One region of the Stenotrophomonas sp. YJH_SMC_6 genome, then DNA from elsewhere that is predicted to be linked to it. Evidence: riboswitches for the same ligand, from Rfam matches in the RefSeq annotation. Region 1 holds a riboswitch; the other holds the start of a gene.
What was found. Region 1 has a riboswitch for thiamine pyrophosphate ahead of AC5P9N_RS10290 (TonB-dependent receptor). Riboswitches for the same ligand answer to the same signal wherever they lie in the genome.
Positions count from the first base shown of each region.

Region 2: linked by a shared signal. The riboswitch ahead of thiC (phosphomethylpyrimidine synthase ThiC) and the one ahead of AC5P9N_RS10290 (TonB-dependent receptor) in region 1 are both predicted to bind thiamine pyrophosphate.

Region 1 is NZ_JCAFUM010000007.1:223,042-228,546, forward strand. Features, by position in the region: gene AC5P9N_RS10280 (hypothetical protein) at 1-119, shown strand, start outside; gene pnuC (nicotinamide riboside transporter PnuC) at 224-793, opposite strand; gene AC5P9N_RS10290 (TonB-dependent receptor) at 802-2,991, opposite strand; TPP riboswitch at 3,063-3,158, opposite strand; gene AC5P9N_RS10295 (phosphotransferase enzyme family protein) at 3,282-4,406, opposite strand; gene AC5P9N_RS10300 (glycine zipper 2TM domain-containing protein) at 4,532-4,939, opposite strand; gene AC5P9N_RS10305 (peptidoglycan-binding protein) at 5,185-5,505, opposite strand, start outside.
Region 2 is NZ_JCAFUM010000009.1:179,708-185,212, reverse strand. Features, by position in the region: gene ggt (gamma-glutamyltransferase) at 1-1,008, shown strand, start outside; gene AC5P9N_RS12275 (hypothetical protein) at 1,182-1,595, shown strand; gene AC5P9N_RS12270 (BCCT family transporter) at 1,586-3,163, opposite strand; TPP riboswitch at 3,384-3,484, shown strand; gene thiC (phosphomethylpyrimidine synthase ThiC) at 3,567-5,411, shown strand.

The DNA of each region.
Region 1 (5,505 bases):
TGGGCGATGCCCAGGTCGACGCCGACCTGCGCGCGACCCTGCAGAGTGCACCCCTGCAGGCCGCGCCACCGGCCGACATGCGCCAGCCGCTGCGGCTGGGTTTGGTGCTTACCCAGTAGATCCACGCCATGCGTGGATGTTCTGGGTAGATGCCGACCTTGGTCGGCACGCACGCCAGCCAAGGTTGGCGACTACCGGTAGCCCAGCCACGCATGGCGTGGCTCTACTGCGTTGCCACCTGTGGCTCGCGAGCGGCGGCGCTCCATGCGCGCAGGCCGAACACGGCCAGGCCGAGGAAGAACACGTACAGCGCGGCGGTCACGTGCAGCGACTTGAACAGGTACGCACCCACATAGACCACGTCCACTGCGATCCACACCCACCAGCAGGCCACGTGGCGGCGGGCCTGCCACCATTGCCCGACCAGGCTCAGACCGGTCAGCAGCGCATCCAACCACGGCAGGGCAGCGTCGGTGAAGCTGTGCATGGCTGCACCCAGCGCCACGCCACCGCACAGGCCGATGGCCAGGTCGCGCAGCAGCGTGCCGCGTGCCAGCGGCACGATGCGGATGCTGCCCTCATCGGCGGCATGCTGTCGCCAGTTGAGCCAGCCATAGACCAGGAAACCACCGAAGGCGATCTGCAGCAGGGTGTCCGAGTACAGCTTGGCCTCGGCGAACACCAGGCCATACAGCGCCACCGACAGCAGGCCCACCGGCCACGCCGCCAGCCGGCGCCGGGCCATCAGCCAGACGCCGAGGATGCTGCACAGTGCGGCGGTCCACTCGAGCATCACGCCGCTCACAGCGCGAACGTCACCGACAGGCCGGCCTGTCGCGGTGCGCCGGGGAACAGGTAGTAGTCACCGCCGCTGCTGCCGGTATCGCGCCAGTAGAAGCGGTTGAACACGTTGTCCACCGACAGGTTCCAGGTCACCGCGCGTTCGTGCAGGCGATGCTGGAAACGCAGGCCGGCATCGAACACCGAGTAGTCCGGTGCGCGTACGCCGCCGTCGGCGCGGGCCACGTTGGCACCGGCATAGCGCCAGCCGCCGGTCACGTCCAGGCCCTGCACGAACGGGAGCGCATAGGCCAGGTGCACGCTGGCGCGCACCTTCGGCACGTTCACCAGCTGATGGCCTTCATAGGCCGGGGTGCCGGTGTCGCGCGCGCGCGCCTGCAGCACGCTGGCGCTGGCCACGATCTGCAGTGCGTCGGTCAGCTGGCCGTTGGCGGTCAGCTCCAGGCCGGTGTGGGTCTGCGTGCCTTCCTCGACGAAGGTGTAGCCAACGTCGCTGCTGTCTGGCCTGGCGTACTGGTACGGCTGCGAAATGCGGAACACGGCCGCGCCCAGGGTCAGCGCTTCGACCGGCACGTACTTCACGCCCACTTCCAGCTGCCGCGACTGCACGGACGGCAGGAAGGTGTCGGCGTTGCTGGTCCAGAACGGCGCTTCCTGGCCCAGCGAAATGCCGCGCACGTAGCTGGCATAGGCATTGAGCTGGTCGGTGGCCTTCCACACCACCGCGGTCTGCGGCAGGAAGCGCGACAAGCGGCTGTGCCGCTGCGGGGTGCCACGCTTGTCGTAGGCGCGCTCATCGAGGCGCACGAAGCGGCCACCGGCCAGCCACTGCCAGTCATCGCCGAAGCTCATCCGGTCCAGCGCGAAGAACGCGGTCTGGCGGCTGTCCAGGCGACGTGCGGACGGTCCCGGCATCTTCGGCGACGGCGCGAATACCGGCACCGGTGCTTCGTGGATGTTGCTGGTGCCGACGTACTCGTTGACGCTCGGGCGCTTGTCCACGGTGCGGCGGAAGTAGTCGGCACCGACGGTCAGCTCATGGCCGACGCTGCCGGTCTCGAAGCGGCCACGCAGCTCGGCACGGGCCTGCTGGTTGCGGCGGGTGTCGTCCGGGCTGCGGTAGTCGTAGACGTCGTAGTCGCCGTTGGGCGCGAAGTAGTTGCCCGGCACGCTGCCATCGGCGCACTGCACGGCGTAGTAGCAGCCGTAGGCGAAAGCGACGTTGTCATCGATCACCGAACGGCTGTGGCCGACCGAGACGCGCGACTGCCAGGCCTCGTTGAAGTCGTAGGTATGCAGAACGGTGATGTTGGTGCTGGCGATATCCACCGGGCGCTGCCACGGCTGGTAACCCAGCAGGTGTTCGCGGTCGACGCCACGCGGCAGGTCGCGTGCGCCCAGCAGTTGGTAGCCGGACACCGAACGCTGCGAGCTGGTCTGGTAATTGGCATCCACTTCCAGCTTGCCGCGCTCGCCAATCAGCCAGTCGGCGGCCAGCGAGTAGAAGTTGCGGCGACCGTCGGCGTGCTCGACATAGGAGGTGCTGGAATCCCATGCGGCATTCAGGCGCAGGCCGAAACGCGGGGTGATCCAGTGGCCGACATCGACGGCGACGTAGCGCGAGCCTTCCGAATCGGTACTGAGCGTGGCGGTGCGCACTTCGGCCGGGCGCTTGCCGATGTAGTTGATGATGCCGCCCGGCGCCATCACGCCTGCGGCCAGGCCGGCTTCACCCTTGAGGATCTCCACCGACTGCACGTTCTCCAGCGCCAGGCGCTGTTCGCCGGCGATGGACAGGCCGTTGAAGCGGTAGCCGGTGGCGGCGTCCAGGGCGAAGCCACGGATGGCGATGTTCTGGTAGTAGCCCACTGGCGCATAGGCATCACCCAGCGAGGCATCGTTGCTGGCCAGCTCTGACAGCGAACGCACCTGGCGACGGTCGAGGTAATCGCGCTCAAGCACGTTCACCGAGGCCGGCGTGTCCTTCCAGCTGCCCCCACCGAAGGCGTTCACGCGTGAGGTATCGGCCTTCGGTTTGCCGGCCTGCACGCGTACCGCCGCCAGTTCGGTCGGCGAGCGCTCGGCGCCGGTGGCAGCCGCATCAGGGGACGCATCGGCCTCGCTGGCGTGCAGTGGCAGCGCAGCGCAGAGGGCGAGGGAGAGCAGGGTGGGGCGCAGGCAGCGGTTCATTCGGTTCGTCTTCGGACAACAAGGGAGACGAAGCGACGGCGCGCAGGTGCACAGGGCCCGTGATGGGGGTGTGGCTGCGGCTCAAAGCTCCCTACGCCGGTGCAAACCGGATCAGGTTCCAAGGGACTCTCTCAGCCTGGCAGATCCAGGCACCCCCGCTTCAGGTGACCATTTCACTACAAATGGTACGGATTTGCGAGCCGGCGTCCTTCAGGCTGCGGGGTCCAGGCTGCGGGGTCAGATCCCTTTCCGCAGGAAAGGGATCTGACCCCAATGGTGCGCCAACCGGGTCACGCCGCCGCGTGCAGCGCCTGCAGCAGTGCCTGTCCCGGCGCGCTGTGGAACCACGCCGGATGCCCCAGCATGAAGGGCTGCCACGCGACGTCGGCATTGGCGGTCGAGCCGGTGACGCCTTCGAAGTACTCCACTTCGGACAGTGCGAAGTCGAAATGAACCATCGGCAGCAGGTCGGCCAGCAGGTGCACGCGTGCCGCCGACAGCGGCAGCACCTGGCGGTAGCCGTCGAGCAGGGCCAGCGCGATATCGATGCGCACCGCCTCCATGCCGCGCTCCAGTTCCAGCCACGCCACCGCGTTGCGCTCGATCGCCGTGGCGAGGTCGAACAGCGCACTGGTGGGCGAGGCCAGGCCGAAATCCAGCACGGTACTGATCTGCCCATCGCGCCACAGCAGGTTGGAAACGTGCCAGTCGTTGTGCGCCCACAACCGTGGCTCATCGCGCAGGCGCTCGGCCAGGCCGGCATGCCACGGCAGCACGTCGCGCTGCAGCTGCGCTTCCCATGGAATGCGCGCGAGGTAGCGGGCCAGCCCGGGACGCTCGTGCAGCCCTGCCTTGATGGCCGCGATCGGATCGTCGGCACGGATCAGATCGTCGCGCGCGACCAGCACATGGGTGCTGCGCTGGGGCGCGTGGTAGCTGGCGGCGGCCCGGTGCAGCTGCGCGAGTGTGCGCCCGCCTTCGCGGGCCTGCGCGACATCGGTCAGCAGCGACCACGACACGGCGTCGCGGTACAGGTCCTCGCCGACGCCGATCGCATGCAGCTCGAACGTCCATTCGCCATGTTCGGCCGCCGTGTGGCCATCGGCCGCTGGCAGCACCTGCACCACCGGTACGCCCGCTGCGGCGAGATGGGCGATGAAGTGGTGCTCTTCTTCCAGGCAGGCCGCACTGCGCACGCTGTGGTGATGGCGCTTGACGAACACCGCTCCGTTCGCGCCGTTGACGATGGCGGCAGCCGACAGCGGCCGCGGGCTGTGCCAGTGCGGTTGGCTGCGCTCGTCCAGCTGCGGGTAGTGCTGGCGCAGCCACGCGATGTCCGCCGCGCTGATCGGTGGCCAGTCGGCAGCGACCTCGTCGTTGTTGAGGCCCTGCACGCGGTGGGAGGAAGACGTCATGCCGAAGCCCCAGTGGGGAAAGTCACATCCAAGGCTGCGCATTCAACGCCATGCACGCGGCCAACGCAAACGGGCGGGTCATCGACCCGCCCGTCCGTGCATCGGCATGGGAGATGCCGCGCTGCTTACCAGCCGCGATGGCGACCGCGGTCGTGGTAGTAGCGGTTGTCGTAGTAGCGCTCGCGCTGCCAGCGACGGTCATCACCGCGGTCGTAGTAGCCGCTGCGGTAGTAGCCACGGTCGTAACGGCGATCGTAGCGGTCGTCGTAACGGCGATTGTCGTAGTAACGGCGGTCGCGGCGGTCGGAGGTGGTCAGGTTGCCGATCGCGCCGCCGGCCACGGCACCACCGACGGTGGCCGCAGGATCGCCGTTGGAGAGCAGGTTGCCGGCCACGCCACCGACCACGGCACCGACCAGGGTACGCTTGTCCTTCCTCGACATCGCGCTGGCATCGCTGACCACGGCGACACCGGCCACCAGTGCCAGGGCCATCGCCAGACCACGGAAGCTGAGTGTGGAAGTACTGAGCATGTTCGTTCTCCTGTGAGGTGCATGCCACGCTGGGCAGGGAGGGCGCGGGCGCCCCGGCTGCCGTGGAGACCACGCTGACGTTCCAACATTGCCGGAACATTGCCTGGTCCACCGTGCGGCTTGCGCATTCATCTAGCGGCAGGCGGCATGAAGCAAGGCTGAAAGCGGCCTCGGCCGCTCAGCTGGCAGAAAGGGAAAAGGCCACGCGGACGTGGCCCTCCCTTCTCTGCCAAGGCGTTGCGGGCTCAGACGCCCATCGCCTTCTGCGTCTGGCGGGCCTGTTCCTGCTGCGCGTCCTGCTGCTGGTGCAGCACGTTCGGCGCGCCCTGCACGGCACCGCTGCTGAGCGCGATGCTCTGCTCGCTGGCGGCTCGGGCCTCCACCGCCACGCGGCTGGCCGCCGGGTCACCGATCGTGCCCTGCACGGCAAACAGGCGTTCACCGTTCGGGCTGGGCACCACCGTGTCGATGCGCTGCAGGCCGGCGGCGTGCGCCTCCTTGGTCAGGGCCGCGGCGGCGCTTTCCAGCGCGTGGCGATCCTTGAAGGTGCCGGCCGGCAACAGTTC
Region 2 (5,505 bases), on a different contig from region 1:
GAGATCGCCCACACCATCGGTGACTACTTCAAGGCCAACGGTGGCTACCTGAGCTACCAGGACATGGCTGACCATCATGGCGAGTGGGTCGAACCGGTCAGCAGCAACTACCGTGGCTACGACGTCTGGGAACTGCCACCGAACAGCCAGGGTATCGCCGCACTGCAGATCCTCAACGTGCTGGAAGGCTACGACTTCTCGAAGATCCCGTTCGGTTCACCGGAACACGTGCACCTGTTTGTCGAAGCGAAGAAGCTGGCCTTTGCCGACCGTGCGCGTTTCTACGCCGACATGGCGTTCCAGCCGGCGCCGGTGCAGAAGCTCATCTCCAAGGAGTACGCCGCGCAGCGTCGTGCGCTGATCTCGATGGACAAGGCGTTGAAGGAAGTGCAGCCGGGCACGCCGAAGCAGCTGGAGGAGGGCGACACGATCTACATGACCGTGGCCGACGCCGACGGCATGATGGTTTCGCTGATCCAGTCCAACTACCGTGGCATGGGCAGCGGCATGGCACCGCCCGGTCTGGGTTTCATCCTGCAGGACCGTGGCGAGATGTTCGTGCTGCAGAAGAACCATCCCAACGGCTACGCGCCGGGCAAGCGTCCATTCCAGACCATCATTCCGGGGTTCATCACCAAGGGCGGCAAGCCGTATGCCAGCTTCGGGGTGATGGGCGGCGCGATGCAGCCGCAGGGCCATGCGCAGATCGTGATGAACCTGGTGGATTTCGGGATGAACCTGCAGGAAGCCGGCGATGCGCCGCGCATCCAGCATGAAGGTTCCACCGAGCCGACCGGCCAGGCCACGGCGATGACCGACGGCGGCGAAGTGAATCTGGAGACCGGCTTCCCCTACGAGACGGTGCGTACGCTGATGCGCAAGGGGCATCGCATCGTGTTCGCCGATGGGCCTTATGGCGGGTACCAGGCGATCATGCGCGATCCCGAGAGCGGGGTTTATTACGGAGCTTCGGAGAGTCGCAAGGATGGGCAGGCGGCGGGGTACTGAGTTTCCCGGCCAACGGGCTGAGCCCCCTCTGCGGTGGTGGCAGTGATACGGGGCTTGGCCGGGCGGGTGGATTGTCTGGGGGCCGCTGCAAGTACGTCCATGTAAGCTCGGTCGCCGCATCCATGCGGCTCACGCCCCCAGCCAACCCACCCGCCCGGCCACGGGCAGTTTCCGTGGCCGTCACCGCAGGAAAAGAAAAAGAAGAGCAAGAGCAAGAGCAAGAGCAAGAGCAAGAGCAAAGGCAACGGCAACAGCAACAGCCGCGCGCTGTGGGTTGGGGTCGGATCCGTTTTCCGAAGGAAAACGGATCCGACCCCTTCTTGTTTTCCGATACACCTCTTCCACGCAAAGCGTGGAAAACCAACCGTTACCGGGAAACTGTCGGGGGTGGGGTGGTGTGGGTGGGCAGGACCGTTGGCGCCATGGATGGCGCCATCGAGCCCCCATGGATGGGTTCACGGCGTGTCCTGCCCACCCACACCGCCCCACCCAACCAGCAGCAATCCAGAGCCGCCTTTGAATTTGACCTTGGCCCTTGCCTGAAAAAGCGGTGCAGCCGCAGGCTGCAAAACAACCCTCAATCCTGATCGTGCGCGCGCGCTGCCTCGGCCTGCGTCTCCTCCTGCGCCGCCATCTCGCGTGCAATCCACGCATCGATCATGTGCCGCTGGCGCTGCGCCTGCCGCCGCTCCCGCGTGTACTCCTGGTCCAGCACCCGGTACAGCGACACCATCACCAGCACCATCAGCAGCGCGAATGGCAATGCCGCGATCGTGATCATGCCCTGCAGCGCGTCCAGGCCTCCGGCCAGCAGCAACGCCGCTGCAATCAGTGCCACCGCAATGCCCCAGGCCAGCTTGCGCTTCAACGGTGGGTCGCCAGCCTCGTCGGTGGACATGCTGGCCAGCACCAGGACCGCCGAATCGGCCGAGGTCACGAAGAAGATCATCAGCAGCACCAGCGCGATGCACGACAGCAACAACGGTAGCGGCATGCTGTCGAACAGTGTGAACAACACCGTCTCGTAGCCATTGCCAAGCGCCTGCACCAGATCGGCGTGGCCGAAGATCTGTGCCCACAACGCAGTGCCGCCGAACACCGCGAACCAGAAGAAGCCCAGCAGCGTCGGTGCGAGCACGACGCCGATCACGAACTCGCGCACGCTGCGGCCGCGCGAGATGCGCGCGATGAACGATCCCACGAACGGCGCCCACGAGATCCACCAGGCCCAGTAGAAGATCGTCCAGTCCGCCACCCAGGTGCTGCCGGAGAACGGTGACATGCGCAGGCTCATCGTCACCAGCTGGTTGAGGTAGGAGCCCAGCGTGGTGGTGAACGTATCGAAGATGAAGCCGGTCGGCCCCAGCACCAGCAGGATGGCTGCCAGCAGGGCAGCCAACGCCAGGTTGAAGTTGGACAGCCACTTCACACCTCGCTCCACGCCACTGGCGGTGGAGGCCATGTACAAAACGAAGGCGACGGCAATGATGGTCATCTGCACGGCGACGGTAGCCTGCACGCTGAAGACGCGTTCGATACCGGCAGCAATCTGGATGGTGCCGAAGCCGAGCGTGGTGGCGACACCGATCGCGGTGGCAACTACGGCGGCGATGTTGACCACCCGACCGATCCAGCCGCGATGGTGGCGGCCGATGATCGGCTGCAGCATGTCGCTGACCAGGCCGCGTCCATTGCGGTTGAACTGGAACCAGGCCATCGCCAGACCGATCAGTGCGTAGATCGCCCACGGGTGCAGGCCCCAGTGGAAGAACGCATAGCGCATCGATGCGCGCGCCGCATCCAGGCTTTGCGGCGCCAGGCCTTCCGGCGGCTTGCTGAAATGCGAGATGGGCTCGGCCGCACCCCAGAACACCAGGCCGATGCCCATGCCGGCGGCGAACAGCATCGACATCCAGCTGGCACGCGAGAACTCGGGTTCGGCGTCCTCGCCGCCGATGCGCAGATTGCCGAAGCGGCCGAACGCCAGGTACATCAGGAACACCAGCGCCAGGAACACCACCAGCAGGTACAGCCAGCCGACACTGCGGATGACTTCCGCCAGCATCGACTGGACCACGGTGTTGAAGGGGCCGGGGGCGATACCGGCGAGCAGCACCAGTAGCAGAACCAGTGCGATGGAAACGCGAAACACCATGAAGGAGCTTCTCCGATCAAGGGGGATTGAGGGGAGCGAGCAGAGCTTGCGGCGAAGGGCCGGCGGCATGCAGCACGGACCGGGCAGGGGCCGCGAAGGCGGCGGGGAACGCATCGATCTCAGCAACGCGATGGCGTGCACGTTACTGAACGCGACGTCATGGTTCCGTTAACGAATGGCGATCTGATCCCGGAGGCGGGCGGTCTATGCTCTAATGCGCACCAAGAAGCGGGGGTACCGGGCCATGTGGCCACGGTTGAGACAGTCCCTTGGAACCTGATCCGGCTCATACCGGCGTAGGGAAGCTTTGCAATGCAGCTGTGCCCGGACTCCGCCCAAGGACCGTCCGTGCGCGGGTGCCGTGCGCCGCCGCTTCGTCCCTGACCTTCCTGGACGATGCCCGATGAACGCACAGCTCTCCGCCCTGCAGCAACAGGCCCAGCAACTCTCCGCATCCGTGACCCGGCCCATTCCCGGCTCGCGCAAGATCCACGTGCCCGGTTCACGCCCGGATCTGCAGGTGCCGATGCGCGAGATCGCGCTGACCCGTACGCCGACGCTGTTCGGTGGCGAAGAGAATGCGCCGGTGACCGTTTACGACACGTCGGGCCCGTACACCGACCCGGAGGTGCGCATCGATCTGTCCGCCGGTTTGCCGGCACTGCGTCGCGGCTGGGTGGAAGAGCGCGGTGATACCGAGCAGCTTGAAGGACTGAGTTCTTCGTTCGGCCGCGATCGCGAGCATGACCCGAAGCTTGACGCGGTGCGTTTCCCCGCGCGCAGCCTGCCACGCCGTGCACGTGCCGGTGCCAACGTCACCCAGATGCATTACGCGCGCCGCGGCATCATCACGCCGGAAATGGAATTCGTCGCCATCCGCGAGAACCAGCGGCTGGACGCGATCCGCGATGCCGGCCTGTTGCAGCAGCACCCGGGCGAAGCGTTCGGTGCGTCGATCCAGAAGATCATCACGCCTGAGTTCGTGCGCGACGAGATCGCCCGTGGTCGTGCGGTGCTGCCCAACAACATCAACCATCCGGAAAGCGAGCCGATGATCATCGGCCGCAACTTCCTCACCAAGATCAACGCCAACATCGGCAACAGCGCCGTGTCTTCCGGCATTGCCGAAGAGGTGGAGAAGCTGGTGTGGGCGATCCGCTGGGGCGGCGACACGGTGATGGATCTGTCCACCGGCAAGCACATCCATGAGACCCGTGAATGGATCATCCGCAACTCGCCGGTGGCGATCGGCACCGTGCCGATCTACCAGGCGCTGGAAAAGGTCGATGGCCGTGCCGAGGCGCTCACCTGGGAAATCTTCCGCGACACCCTGATCGAGCAGGCTGAGCAGGGCGTGGACTACTTCACCATCCACGCCGGCGTACTGCTGCGCTACGTGCCGCTCACCGCCAAGCGGGTCACCGGCATCGTCAGCCGCGGCGGTTCGATCATGGCCAAGTGGTGCCTGGCGCACCACAAGGAGAATTTCCTCTACACGCATTTCGAAGAGATCTGCGAAATCATGAAGGCCTACGACGTGACCTTCTCGCTGGGCGATGGCCTGCGCCCGGGTTGCATCGCCGATGCCAACGATGCAGCGCAGTTCGGTGAACTGGAGACGCTGGGTGAGCTGACGAAGATTGCCTGGAAGCACGACGTGCAGACCATGATCGAAGGCCCCGGCCACGTGCCGATGCAGCTGATCAAGGAGAACATGGACAAGCAGCTGCGTGAGTGCGGCGAAGCGCCGTTCTACACGCTGGGCCCGCTGACGACCGATATCGCGCCGGGCTACGACCACATCACCAGTGCGATCGGTGCGGCGATGATCGGCTGGTTCGGTACGGCCATGCTCTGCTACGTGACGCCGAAGGAGCACCTCGGCCTGCCCAACCGCCAGGACGTGCGCGACGGCATCATGGCTTACCGCATTGCCGCGCACGCGGCCGACCTGGCCAAGGGGCACCCGGGCGCGCAGGTGCGCGACAACGCGCTGAGCAAGGCGCGCTTCGAGTTCCGCTGGGAGGACCAGTTCCATCTCGGGCTGGATCCGGAGAAGGCCAAGGAATTCCACGACGAGACGCTGCCGAAGGACGCGCACAAGCTGGCCCACTTCTGCTCGATGTGCGGCCCGCACTTCTGTTCGATGAAGATCACCCAGGACGTGCGCGACTACGCAGAGGCCGGCATGAAGGAGAAGTCGCAGGAGTTCCGTGCTGCCGGTGCCGAGGTCTACCACCAGGGGTGACGGGTAACGGGTAGTGCCGGCCGCCGGCCGGCATTCCGTCGTGCACGGGACCGGGGAGAGTGCTGGCCAATGGCCGGCACTACCGTTCATCACG